One region of the Thiomicrorhabdus sp. genome, then DNA from elsewhere that is predicted to be linked to it. Evidence: predicted binding sites of a transcription regulator. Region 1 holds the regulator's gene; the other holds the start of a gene.
What was found. Region 1 encodes HrcA, which represses chaperone genes, less so after heat shock. Its sites were predicted from a motif close to TTAGCACTCNNNNNNNNNGAGTGCTAA; they were not measured.
Positions count from the first base shown of each region.

Region 1 (6,999 bases):
CTAACTCAATAAAAAGGCCTGGTAAATTAGATTTACCAGGCCTTTTTAGTTTAAAACTTTTAGCATTAGATGTTAAAAGTTATTAAATACGATTTTATTTGTTTGAGTTATTTAAAACCAACCTAACCCTAACCAAGAATCATCTTTTTTAAGTTGAGCAGTTTGTTTTTGTTCTTTCCAACTGCTTAGCAGTTTGTCGTTATCAAACTTTAATATTACGTGTGCGGTATGGTTTTCACGTTCAGAATTTTGCTCTGAACTGTAGTAAATATATTCCCAAACAGAAGGGTTAAATGGGTTTTTCCCCATTGGTGGCCCTAATAATTCTCTAACTTGTGATTGAGTTAAACCTTCTTGTAATAATGTTAAAGACTCTTTGGTCATAACATTACCTTGAGTTAACGGAGCTTTATAAGGTTCTAAATAAGAACAGCCAGACAAAAGCCCAAAGCTCATTAATCCCACTAAAAAAAGTGAACGAGTACGAGAGAGTAACGTAAAAGAAGTGTTTGTTTTAGACATGCTTTCCTCAGAATGAATATTGCCCAATCTTGAGTTTGTAAGGACAGTTTTCTGTAAAATCATTATTTCTATTTAAATTCTAGTTATGAATATTTTAGGGTATTATACACACTATTCTTGCTATGCACCTTTAGTCCTATCAATTAAATTTTAGTGGCTAACGGACATCAGGATTCTGGCTGTTTTAAAGTGCAATTGGCGATAAACTTGTTAATTATTTACTGCTAAATATGAGTGAACTATATCCGGATTAGGGTAATTAAAAAATAGCCCATAAAATCAACAGTTACACTCAGTAAAAAGAAAAGCAAAAAGTATAAGAGGATAGTATGAGCGGAGCAGAACTCAAAAAAGTCGGTTTAAAAGTGACTCTACCAAGATTAAAAATTCTAGAAATTTTAGAAACTTCTGGAGACGAGCATCACCTAACGGCTGAAGACGTTTATAAAATCCTACTAGAACAGGGTGAAGAAGTCGGTTTGGCAACGGTTTATCGTGTGCTTACTCAGTTTGAACAAGCGGGTATTGTTAGACGTTTAAACTTTGAGAATAATATCTCTATCTTTGAACTTGATACTGGTGATAATCATGATCACTTAGTCTGTTTAAAATCTGGCCGTGTCAAAGAGTTTGTTGACCCTATAATTGAGAACCGTATTCAAGAAATTGCCAAAGAAAATGGTTATGATTTATCAGGCCATAGTCTGGTTATTTATGGGACTTTGCCACAAGAATCCAAATAATATTTGATAGTTATCAGAAATAAAAAAGGGGCTTAATCGCCCCTTTTTTGTATGTTTAAAATCTCATAAGACCTTAATTGTTTTGGGATAACCCTGTGCCAAAATTCAATTAGGTTGTTTTATTTTGTGCACTTTCTAGCATCTCTTTGGCATGGCTGAGAGTTTGTTCTGTGAGGGTTAGGCCACCAATCATTCTTGCTAACTCTTCAATACGCTGTTCTGAACTAAGCTGTTTAACTTGTGTGGTAGTTGAATTGTTTTGTGTCTGTTTTGCAATATGTAAATGACTGTGACCATGAGAAGCCACTTGAGCCAAATGGGTAATGGAAAAGATTTGTTTGTCTTTACCCAATTGCTGCATTTTTTGACCGACTACTTCGGCAATACCGCCACCAATACCCACGTCCACTTCATCAAAAATCAGGGTTGGCAGTTGTGCGACTTCTGAGGTGGCGACTTGAATCGCTAAACTAATACGAGACAATTCACCGCCCGATGCGACTTTAGCAAGCGGCTGTAATGGCTGGCCTTTGTTAGCTGTCACATTAAAGATTACTTTGTCTGTACCATTGGTATTAGGTTGCTCAGCATCACTTAAGGCTACTTCAAAGAGTCCATTAGGCATGCCTAAGGTTTGCATGCCTTCAGTAACAATTTTAGACAGGTTTTTAGCCGCTTTTTGACGTGATTTTTTGAGTGAATTAGCTTGGTCTTGATAATTTTTCCAGGCCTGGTCAAGTTCGGCTTTTAATATTTCCAAAGAGGCATCAGACTGTTCTAAACGAGCTAAGTCTTCTTGAATTTGTTGGTGTTTCTCAACCAGTTGCTCTGCTTCAATATTGTATTTTTTAGCCAAGCCAAATAGAGCAGACAAACGTTCTTCAACGTTTTGAAGTTGTTGTGGGTCTAAATCAATGTTTTCAGAATGATGTTGAATTTCGGTTGCCGCTTCTTGTACCTCAATTACGCTACTGTTTAATTGGGTGATTAAACCTTCTAAGCTTGGGCTGAATTCAATAATCGACTCTAATGCATGAATCGCCTGGTTGATTGAATCAACGGCGCCTTGTTCTTCTTCAATTGCATTGTAGGCTTTATCACAAGCCAGTTTGATTTCACTTGCATGAGAGAGTTGGCTTTGTTCTTCAGATAAAGCATCAAATTCGCCATCTTGCGGGTTGATTTCATCAAATTCATTTTTTTGAAAACTTAATAATTCAAGCTTACTTTGGTAGTCGGCTTGTTCTTCTTCAATTTGTTTTAGTTGGCGTTTTAAATCTTGCCATGCTTTAAAGGCTTGATGTGTTTGGCTAAGATTTTTTGGATGATTGGCGTAGGCATCAAGAAGGTCTAACTGTTTATTGCTAGACAATAATGTTTGATGCTCATGTTGGCCATGAATATCAATCAAAAAACTCCCTAGGGTTTTCAGTTGGTTTGCCGCAACAGGGTAACCATTAATGTAAGCTTTTGAACGGCCTTCTGAAGTAACGGTTCTACGCAAATAACATTGAGTGTCATCATCTAATTCTTGCTCAACTAACCAGCTTTGAACATGCGGAAGTTTCTCAATTTCAAATAGGGCGGTTACATCGGCTTTTGGGGTGTTGTGGCGAACTAAAGAGCTATCGGCACGTTCACCTAAAGCGAGGCCTAAGGCATCTAATAAAATCGATTTACCTGCACCTGTTTCACCCGTTAGGGTAGTGAAGCCAGTATTAAATTGCAGTTGAAGTTTTTCAATTAGGGCTAAGTTTTGAATAGAGAGTTCTTGCAGCATATAAGGAGTTCATTTCACATTAATAAATTAAACAGGCCTGGTAATTTAACAATTTACCAGGCCTGGTGATTTGCTATTGATTTGAGATTATATAGGAAATAAATATAACAAAAAATGCTTTAATTTCGCTTTTTGTCAGCCTTTCACAAAGGCGTTTAAGAAAGCTTGTCGCCCCAGTGTAATTTAGCTCGTAATAGCTCAAAATGGTCGTGATTCTTTGGGTGTAAAAGACGTAAATAATGTTCATTACGTTTCACGATTGTTTGATGGTTTGGCGAAATATCATGGGTGATTTGACCATCACAAATAATCTGCGCTGTTTTGTCACAATATTCATGTGCACGTAATTCCACAGTACTACTGCTATTAATCACATAAGGGCGTGTGCTCATGGTATGCGGATTAATAGAAACTAACGTTATCGCATCAACACCCGGATCTAAAATTGGCCCACCAGCAGACAATGCATAAGCTGTGGAGCCCGTTGGGGTAGAGATAATCATGCCATCAGAACGTTGACTGTTTAAAAAGCGACCATCTACAAAAGTTTCAAATTCAATCATTCGTGGAGAGTCGGTTTTATGAATCACCACATCGTTAATAGCACGTTCTTGGAATGTGAGCTCACCATTTTCATAAACACTCACTTGCAAGACATTACGTAACTCTTCTTGATACACACCAGACAAAATCTCTTCCATGGTTTCAATCATGTCATCTGCGGATACATCGGTTAAAAAACCAAGGCGACCCAGGTTAATACCCAGTATCGGAACATCGTTATCGGTAATACAGCGAGCGACATCCAAAAAAGTGCCATCGCCACCCACCATAACCGCAAGGTCAATTTTACTTTTTAAGTCTTCTCGTTCTAAAAGTTCAACTGATTCATGTCGCGGAAATTTTTCACAAGAGGGCTTATCTAAATACACAGTTCGGGATTTAGAGTGAAGATAATCAATTAGCATTTCAATATTTTCCCAACATTGATTGCCTGTGTATTTTCCAAATATTCCGATTGTTTGAAACATGTTCATAAACTCATATGTAATCTAAGCCAAGCTTAAGGGATGGGTAATAAGTGTTCTATTTAACTCTTTGTTCTAGCTTTGTTGTAGCTTTATTCTAGTGTTTTTAATTTTATAAATTCTATATAAAAGTCAATTGAAGGCCTTGAATAACCAACTATTGTTCATATAATTTAGCAGTGTATCTTAAAGAGTGCTTAAAGTGTTAAACGACCGTTCACAACTATTATTTAAAAACTTAATGGGATTATACCTTAATGATGGCAAGCCGGTAGGGTCAACTACACTCGCCAAATTACCCGATATTGGCTTGAGTTCAGCAACGGTTCGTAATGTGATGGCAGACCTTGAAAAAATGGGCTTGATTCACTCACCGCACACATCAGCAGGGCGCGTGCCTACCGATACCGGTTACAGACTGTTTCTTGATTCCATGCTTACCTACGAGCCTCTTTCACAGCAAAAACAAGCCTCCATTCGTAATGAGTTATCGGTGGGTTTAAACCAAGATGACTTGTTAGAAAGTGCCTCAAAAGTATTGTCTGGCATTACCGGTATGACCAGTTTGGTGTTAATGCCAAATAAACAGCAAGAGGTGCTCAAGCATATCGATTTTATTCAGCTCGGTGCTAATCGTGTATTAGTGGTGTTGGTCTTTAATGATCAAGATGTGCAAAACCGCATTATTGAGCTCGAAAAACCTTTTAGTGGTGATGAACTTCAGCAAACTGCAAACTATTTAAATGAACACTGTTTAGGCAAAAATCTAGCCGAAGCTAAACAATTTTTAATGTCTAGAATGGATACCATTCGTTCTACCACCAATGAATTTATGAGCTCGATTGTGCAAGCAACCGACTTTGTTTTAGAAAGTCAGCTAGCCCAAAAAATGCCATTTTTAGTCTCAGGTAAAACCAATTTACTCAATTACCAAGAGCTGGCGAGTTCAGAAAAATTAAAAGCCCTATTTAACTCATTTGAACAACACAATGAAATGGTGTCACTGCTCGATAAAAGCATGCAAGCCCAAGGTGTACAAGTATTTGTAGGCCACGAATGCGGTAATGAAATTTACCAAGACTGCAGTATTATCACTACGCCTTATGAAGTTGAGGGCGAAATTCTAGGTGTACTAGGTGTAGTAGGTCCAAGCCGAATGAACTATCAAAGAGTCGTACCTAGAGTCGATATGACCGCCAAAATCTTAAGCTCACTTCTTAAAAAATAATTTCATAATTAACGCTCATATTAAGGCTGTTAAAATTTTTATTGTCTGGCTCGATTGATTCTTTATTGTTGAATGGGTTTTAGTGAGTTGTTGATACAAACTTGATTACGTCCAGCCTTTTTTGCGGCGTATAGAGAGTGGTCTGCGGCTTTAAATAGGGTTTGGTAGTTTAGCTCAAACTCTTCAGGGCTTTGATTGATGTTTTCAAGTAGTTCGACCAGTTGTAATGCAATTTTTTTATGGTGGTAAGCTAATCCAATGGAGCAGGTTGTCGTTATTCCTAATGGTTGGGCTTCAGCGACTTGTTGGCGAATTGTTTCAGCTCGTTGTAGGACTTCTTCTTGATTTAAATCTTTAATGATGACAACAAATTCATCGCCACCATAGCGGGCAATTATGTCGTTTGCATGACCATTGTTTTTTAGAATAGAAGCAACGGTTTCAAGTATGGTGTCGCCTGCAGTGTGCCCGGTCATATCGTTTATTTCTTTAAACTGATCGATATCTAATAACATCAAGGCAATCGCTTCATTTTTAGTGATTGCGGATCTGACTAGTTTATCTCCATACTCATCTAAATAATGGCGGTTGTTGATGCCGGTTAGCGAGTCTATGTTTACTTTTTGGTGAAGTGCGGCTTGTTCTTCTATGAGTTCATCGCGGGCACGTTTGCCCATAATTAGGTTGATGGCTCGTGCTAAAAAGTCAGTTTCATTAAATGGCTTGGCAATAAAGTCGCCCGCACCGTGTTTAAGAACATAGACTTGGCGTAATAAGTCGTTCCACCCAGAAACGGCCAGAATAGGGATGTCGCGAATGCGTTCATTGCCTTGACGAATTAGGTTAATTAGGCCAATACCACTCACTTCACCTTCTAAAACCAAGTCAGTAACGACAATATCAAACGATTTTTTAGTATTGTCTAACAGTGCAGCGGCTTCTTCGCCACTTTTAACATGCATCACTTTCCAGCCTGCCGATTTCATAATGTGACTGGTAAAGTCAGCGGTGCTTTGTGTGTCTTCCACATAAAGAACACGAGCGGATATGTTAAGCGTGGCATAGAGCATTAAGCTGTGTAGAGCACGTTTTAGGGTTGGAAAGTCTGATTTAATAAATATTTCGGTAAAGCCAGCATCGTAGGCTTGGCGTTTAAAGTCGGACGAATTATTTGAAGTGAGCAAGAACTTGGGCGTGTTGCATAGGATTTTGTTGGACTTTAGCTTTTTCAGAAACTTAAAACTGTCCATGTCACTTAGTTCATGTGCCACACAGATTGCGGAAGGTTTGTGTTTTTTTAAATAAACCAAGCCATCGTTTCCATTACTAGCTTCAATGATGTGCGTATCTGCATTGCTTAGTGTGAGCTTGATAACATTACGATAGCTATTGGATGGATCTACGATGAGTATATTCATGAATTTTGGACATGGCTTTGTAAGAAGGCCAGCTATTTTAAAGCTAAATGGCTGCAAAAACCAGATTTGGTGATTTTTTTGTCCACTTTTTCATTGAATAGCCGTGCTATTCGTCTCAAAGCTGAAAAAACTATTTAAGCCAGGCTTTTTTCGTTTCGACTATTTCAGCCCAACTGATTCCTAGCGTGTTTTGCTTTGTTACCAGGCCTGGTAAATTCTTTTAAAAAAAATCCGTCTTTGGCTTGAATTACTTAAAGCTATCCCTTATAAAACTCCCGAC
Region 1 covers NZ_OY759719.1:1,428,500-1,435,498, forward strand. Annotated here, with positions in the region: gene ACORJQ_RS06240 (outer membrane protein assembly factor BamE) at 112-522, opposite strand; gene fur (ferric iron uptake transcriptional regulator) at 852-1,265, shown strand; gene recN (DNA repair protein RecN) at 1,375-3,045, opposite strand; gene ACORJQ_RS06255 (NAD(+) kinase) at 3,201-4,076, opposite strand; gene hrcA (heat-inducible transcriptional repressor HrcA) at 4,276-5,301, shown strand; gene ACORJQ_RS06265 (diguanylate cyclase) at 5,364-6,719, opposite strand.

Region 2 (6,999 bases), 880 kb from region 1:
ATAAAGCCGGTTCCTGCTTTACTTTGCCCACCAAAGCTTTCACCATCATTTAAGCCAAGCTTAGCTTTACTTACTAACCACTCTTTAAGCTCTGTTTGGTCAGTAAATAATTCTCTAAAATCCAACCAAACCAAATACGAGGCTTCAGGCCGCATCAATTTCACTTTAGGTAGTTCTTTAGCTAAAAAATTCTCTAACAAGTCTATATTTTGATTGAGGTGAACCAGTAACTCATCTCTCCACTCTTTGCCCTGTTCTGTATAAGCGGCCGCCATGGCAATTTGCCCAAATAGGTTTACGCTATCAATTGCATTTTGTTGACATATTTTGAGGTAGTCGGCTTTCAGTTTTGGGTTGGCAATAATGGCATAACCAATCTGTAAACCACCTAAATTAAAGGTTTTACCTGGTGAGCTTAGGGTAATCGTGATATTGGCAATTTCATCCGATATTGACGCCATTGGAATATGTTTATGCGGTGCATAGATCATATCTGAATGAATTTCATCAGAGACGATCGTCACTTGGTGTTTAAGACAAATATTGGCTAATTGTTCTATTTCATCTTTTAACCAAACGCGCCCTGATGGGTTTTGTGGATTACAGAATAAGAATAGTTTTACAGAGTTATCCACAATGGCTTTTTCAAAACTTTCAAAGTCTATTTGATAACGTCCATCTACTAATTCAAGGGGAGCTTCTATTAGCCGACGGTCATTGATTTCTGGAGCTTTTAAAAAAGGGGGATAAATGGGAGGTTGAACTAAAACAGAATTACCAGGCCTGGTAAAAGCAGATACAGCCATAAAAAAGCCATTGGCAACATTATGAGTAAACACAATATGTGATTTATCTACGCGGTAATTATGTTGTGCCTGCCAATTGATAATGGCTTGATAAACCCCTTCAGGGGTAAGCGTGTAACCTAATAATGAGTGGTTTAAACGAGATTTTAACGCATTCATTACAAAAGGTGGCGTGGGTAAATCCATGTCGGCCACCCACATTGGCAAAACGTCTTTAGTGCCAAATAAAGCTTGGCGTAGTTCATATTTTTCGGCGTGAGTGCCTGTCCTAGAGATGGGTTGATTAAAGTTAAACATGTTTGGAAAGGTCTCAATAGATTCTTTTTCTGGTGCTATATCGGTATCAGGCTGAGCCTGTCTTGTTGATTTTTTATAGCTTACCATCATTTTCTCTATGTTATGTAATTTTTTTCCATATTGTAAATTCAGATAAAGAGTGCTGATATTTACGTTGAGTTTCTCTAATCACAAATGGCACATCAAAAGGTTCTGCAACACGGGTAAAGTGGCTGTCTAAAATAGCGTGTAGGCCTTCTAATGTGGTTACGTTTTCACCAGACTGTTCATCTTTATAACCACCTAACCAGCGGGATTTTTCAGTAAACTCTTCTAGCCAAGTGTAAGGTGAGCCAATAATTAGATACCCATGTGAGTTGATTCGTTCATGGATCATGCTCAAGAATTTGCTTGGCTCATACAGGCGGTCAATTAAGTTAATGGCAATGACCATGTCATAATCGGTAAAACGCGGTTTAAGGTTACTGGCATCTTGTTGCATAAAAGTACAGCGTTTAGCCACATCATTAAGATTTAAGTTCTCAAGGCTCTGAGACTTAAACTCCATAATTTCCCCTTCTTGAGGAATCGAGTATCGAATCGTGCCATTGTCTTGAAGCTGGTTAGCCACTTGAATAAAGCGGGCTGAAAAATCTAAACCGGTTACTTGGGAAAAGTGTTTGGCAAGTTCAAAACTAGCACGTCCTACTGAACAACCTACTTCAAGAACGCTTAAATCGGTTTTATTATTGAAGTCTGAATCATTTTTAATGGTATCAATGGCAATATTTGCATAGGCCTTAGCAAAATTTTCAATGCCAAAATATTCATCACCGTAATGAAATTCACAATATTGAGAAACCGATTGATCTGTCTCATAAGTTGAGAATTCGGTTTTAACTTTTGCTTCAGACTGAATATAGCGAAAACCTGCATGTTGAAAAAAGTGACGACGAAACGCATAGCGTGAATAACCATTAATTTCATTACCGGTAGATATCCAGCTACCACCTGTAAACAAGTTGTGTTTATTGTCAAAAGTAGGCATGGTAAAGTCATCATAAAGCGGATGCACTTTAAAACCTTCATAGGGGTAAATAGGGGTTTGTGTCCACTGCCATACGTTGCCTAAAACATCATAAAAATCGTCCGTTTTATTTTCATCTACCGGGGTGGATGAGGCAAATTTTTGTAAATTAAAGTTGGCCTGTTGTTTATGGTGTAAGGCTTGGCTATGTTCTCTTAAACGTAAATATTCATCTTCACTTGGTAAACGAATTGGCAGGCCAGTTTGTTGTGATTTCCACTGGCAAAAGGCGTGTGCTTCAAGCTGATTGACTTCAACTGGCCAGTTCCATGGCATGGGAATTTCTTCAGTCATGCAGCGTAAATACCAGGCCTGGTCAGGGTGATCTTTTTTAACCCAGAAGGTAGGGTGTTTTACAGGGCTAAAGTTACGCCACTGGTTGCCTTCATTATCCCAATATTCAGCTTTGTCATAACCGCCATCTTCAACAAAAGCCAAATACTCTTGGTTAGAGACCAAAAAAGAAGCTGCTTTAAACTCTGGGACTTTAGCTTGATGTTGGCCGTATTCATTATCCCAGCCATAAACGGGTGCTGGGTCATGATGATTAATTAACACTTCACCAGCTGGTACATCATATAGCTGGTTTTCTGGTGCGGAGCCGGATTGCCGACAAATTGGAAATAAATCATGCGACTGCACAGAGGTAATTGGCAACTGGCGAATTAACACTGAAGAGGTTTCTAAGTGAATTCGCTCATGTTCTATGCCCATTAAAATCGGCCACATTGGACTTTTCCAATCAATCGGCATCGTAAATTCAACACGGTCGATTAACTGATTCACAGCTTCTCTAACTTGGTTTCTATAATCTCTAACATCGTCTGCACTTGGCCAGTCGTAATGAGTTTCATCCAAATCATCCCAAGACATTTCATCCACACCAATAGCACACATTGATTCGATTTTTGGATTAATGCGATTAGGCAAAAGCTTGGCTAAAACCAGTTTATTGGTAAAGAAGGTGGCGGTATGCCCAAAATAAAAAATAAGGGGGTGACGAAGAGAACAAGGTCGTTCATAAAAAGCTGAGTCGGACTTTAGAGTTAAAAACAGTGCCTCATAAGCATCATAGGTCAGGTTAAAGTAGGATTTAATTTCTTGACGTTTGGATTCAATATCTCCACTTAGAAGCTCTGGAGGATAGGTGATTAAATCTTCTCTGGTTAACATTAGAACAGTCCAAATTTGAATGAATTGGGTTCATTCTAAACAATGCAAAGCAATACATCAAAGATGATTTGTATAAGTGTGTTTATTATTTGTAAAACCTATGTATAAGGTTGTCGTCTGTTATCTAATTAGTGGGCTGCCTGCTTCTAAATTGGTAAAGGTAAGCAAGCCCTAAAATAAGAGTGATTAAAGCCGGAAAAACCAATGACCAGTTTGGAAAAAGTCTGTAGGCAAAGATGCCAATAACGCCGCCAATAATGAACCCTAAAAGTAAAACAATTAAAGCATTACCCTTCCAAGACCATGCTCGTTTATGTTTTATTTTTTGTGCTAAATGCACACCCAAGTCGGTAACGGTTCCTGTAACGTGAGTGGTACGAATTTGTAATCCTCGATAACTGGCTACCAATGCGTTCTGTAAGCCGCAGGCAATGGCGGCTAATAAAAGAGAAAGATCTGACTGTATAAAACTAAAGAAGGTGGCCAGGCTTAATAAAATACAGTTTAGTAATAGTGCATAACCATAATTGGGAGTGGTTTGGTATTGGGAATGACCTATTAACCAACCAGAAATAAAAGCACCGCCAAAGAAGCCGCTTAAAATCATGAAGTTGTTGAGTAGGTCTATCCATTCAATATCCACAATGGCATCACTCATGCGAGAGCTAACACCTGTCATTTGGCTAACAGGTATGCCAAACTCGATTAACATGGCACTGTTAATGTAACCGGCAATAAGGGTCATAATAAAACTAATTACATAGAGTTTGGTGGCAGATAATTTAAAATCCACGTCATTTTCTATGTGTTCTTTTATAGGGTAAGGCACATAAACTCCAGAAATAAAAAAGGCCTGCTAGAAATTGAATTCTAGCAGGCCTGGATAATTAACCGCAATATGTATAAGGTTTAATTACACAACTAATAAGTTTTTTAATTTATTTAATGCTTGTTGTTCAACCTGGCGAATACGTTCCATAGAAACACCGTATTCTGCAGATAACTCTTTTAAACCAACTTTATCGTCTGTTAACCAACGTTTTTGCAAAATATCACGGCTGCGATCATCTAAGGTCGCTAACGCTTGTTGCATGCGATTCAACTCATATTCTGCGTTGTTCTCTTGAATAAGAGTCATTTCTGGGTTGGCTTCTTGGCTGATTAATACTGGGAACGTGGTGTTCTCATTATCCTCATCCATCTGCATATCAACCGATAAATCTTTACCGTAAAGACGTGTTTCCATTTCTAATACATCTTTACGAGTTACACCTAACTCTTCAGCAACGACATCGGCATCTTTATCGCCAAACCATTCCAGATTTTTTTTAGTGCTACGTAGTTTAAAAAACAGTTTACGTTGTGCTTTGGTTGTGGCTGTTTTAACAATACGCCAGTTTTTGATAACATATTCATTAATTTCGGCACGAATCCAATGTACTGCAAACGTCATTAAGCGCACGTTTTCTTCTGGGTTAAAGCGTTTTACTGCTTTCATTAAGCCGATATTACCTTCTTGAATAATATCGCCTAATGGTAAACCGTAACCATTGTATGAGCGTGCAACTGGCACTACATAACGTAGTGAAGATAAAATTAACTGACGAGCTGCTTCAACATCATCTTGGTAGTAGAGTTTTTCGGCAAGCGTTTTTTCTTCAGCCGCTGTTAACTGTTGCACGCTTTTAATGGTGTGCAAATAAGTTTCCAGGTTCTGTCCTGGTACTAATTGGTGTGCTAATACCTCAGCAGAAGGAAGTTTCTGTGCTTGTTCCGCTTGTAGGTAATTTGTAATTGTCTGAGACATACATTGCCCTCCATTAATACTTTATGTAGTTAATATAACTCATTTTTAGCACTCAATGCAAGAGAGTGCTAAAACAAGTCATTATCTTTCAATTTTCTGGTAGAGGTTGTTGGTTGGTTTTTTTATCAAGCCTGTTTTATAGGGCTTTAATGCACTTATTTTTATATCTAGATTTTCAAAGTGTGAAGCAGATAATTGAGGCAGTTTGTACTAAGTCGGAATGCATTAAGAGCGGTAGGTATGTATTTATATTTTATGTATGAATATATATGAAGTTAAAGTAAAAAAGCCAAACAAAAGGTTTTTGTTTGGCTTCAGAGAATCACTACCACTCTTATACGTTTGTCATTAATATAACAAACAGTAAAAAACGAGTAGTAAGGTGCTAAATTCAGTTATGGATGCAAAAAATTATAGTTTGATACCTTATTTACCAAGCCTAGAAAATATAGAGATGTCAATTTTATAACATCACCTTTAAACATCTGATCGATATATCTTAATTTAAAATTTGATCATTCTTTTTTGCATTACTGAATTTATGCGTTTTCTGGAAACTGACCAGTCTGTTGCATCATCTCTAACCATGCATCACGCAGTTCGGTTAAGATTTCAATTGCGCTGTCTAAATAGAAAGTATCTTTTTCAAACACCGCTTCTTGAATGCTTTGATCGGCATAACGATATAGCTCTTCTAAGTCATAAGCTAACGGTGTATCTTTGGTAAAACTTAAACGGTCGCGTAAGGCATCCAAAATCGTTGTCATACGGCCTAGATGAAAGCCCTTTTCTACTAAAGCTTGGCTTTGGTGGCAAACTTTTGCCAGGTTGCCTTTATCTACGGCACCTTGTAAAAGCAGTAGGATGGTTTTGCGTGGATTTTCCGCCAATGTTTTTTCGGCTTCTTGGTTTCTGCGGTACTCTTCTAAAATAGGCGCCTTAATATCGGCTGCCGTATTGTTATTTAAAGTCATGTGATTCCCCTAGTGTGTTTAGCGGTTTTCGCTTTTGTCTTGTGTAAGGTTGGCAAGTCTTGATTTTTTTATTCAAGTTTTTGCTTTGTCTGTCGTACAGCATATGACATGCCAAAAAATACAATAAGGGCAGTTGATGAAATAAGTTAGACAGAAGTCTTTAGAAGATTGTGGGTTGATAACATTATGATTTTAAAGGAATAGTTTATTGTTAGAACAGCGGATAAAACAGCAGAAAATAAATGGTTTTAAGTGTTAAGTGTAAGAGTAAAAATCATTTTACCAGGCCTGGTAAAACTGAAAAGTGTCAAAAAAAATGGTAGAGATTTAAAGGTTTTTTAGAAGAGATACGATTTAAAACCGATTCTTTAAGAATGCTTGGTTCTAAATCGCATTTATATTGCCGTTTTTCTGTAAAAGTATTATTGTAAAAGCCAATCTGAAAAGTGGCTTCACACTTTATGAGTCAAAAAAATTAAAACGTCACTTGTACCGAATTTGCCGCTTTATCGGCTTTATTAATGGCCTCTTCAATACTCTCAGCTCGAGCAATAGCAACTCCCATTCTTCTGCGACCATCAATGTCTGGTTTACCAAATAGGCGTATTTGGGTGTCAGGTTCAGCTAAAGCTTGTTCTAGGTTTGAGAAGTTGGTTTTAGTTGAAGTGCCAGTTGGCAAAATTACGCTAGAGGCACAAAAACCATGTTGGGCAATGTTAGGAATCGGCAAGCCTAAAATAGCACGAGCGTGTAAGGCAAATTCTGATAAGTCTTGTGAAAGTAATGTAACCAAGCCAGTGTCATGTGGACGAGGAGATACCTCGCTAAAATAAACTGTATCACCTTTAATAAACAATTCAACACCAAATAAACCGC
Region 2 covers NZ_OY759719.1:544,404-551,402, forward strand. Annotated here, with positions in the region: gene ACORJQ_RS02240 (MalY/PatB family protein) at 1-1,193, opposite strand, end outside; gene ovoA (5-histidylcysteine sulfoxide synthase) at 1,204-3,342, opposite strand; gene ACORJQ_RS02250 (YoaK family protein) at 3,467-4,171, opposite strand; gene rpoH (RNA polymerase sigma factor RpoH) at 4,256-5,149, opposite strand; gene fliS (flagellar export chaperone FliS) at 5,689-6,123, opposite strand; gene purT (formate-dependent phosphoribosylglycinamide formyltransferase) at 6,599-6,999, opposite strand, start outside.
Region 2: a site for HrcA is predicted at 5,195-5,221, ahead of rpoH (RNA polymerase sigma factor RpoH). Genes of this name have one in related genera too.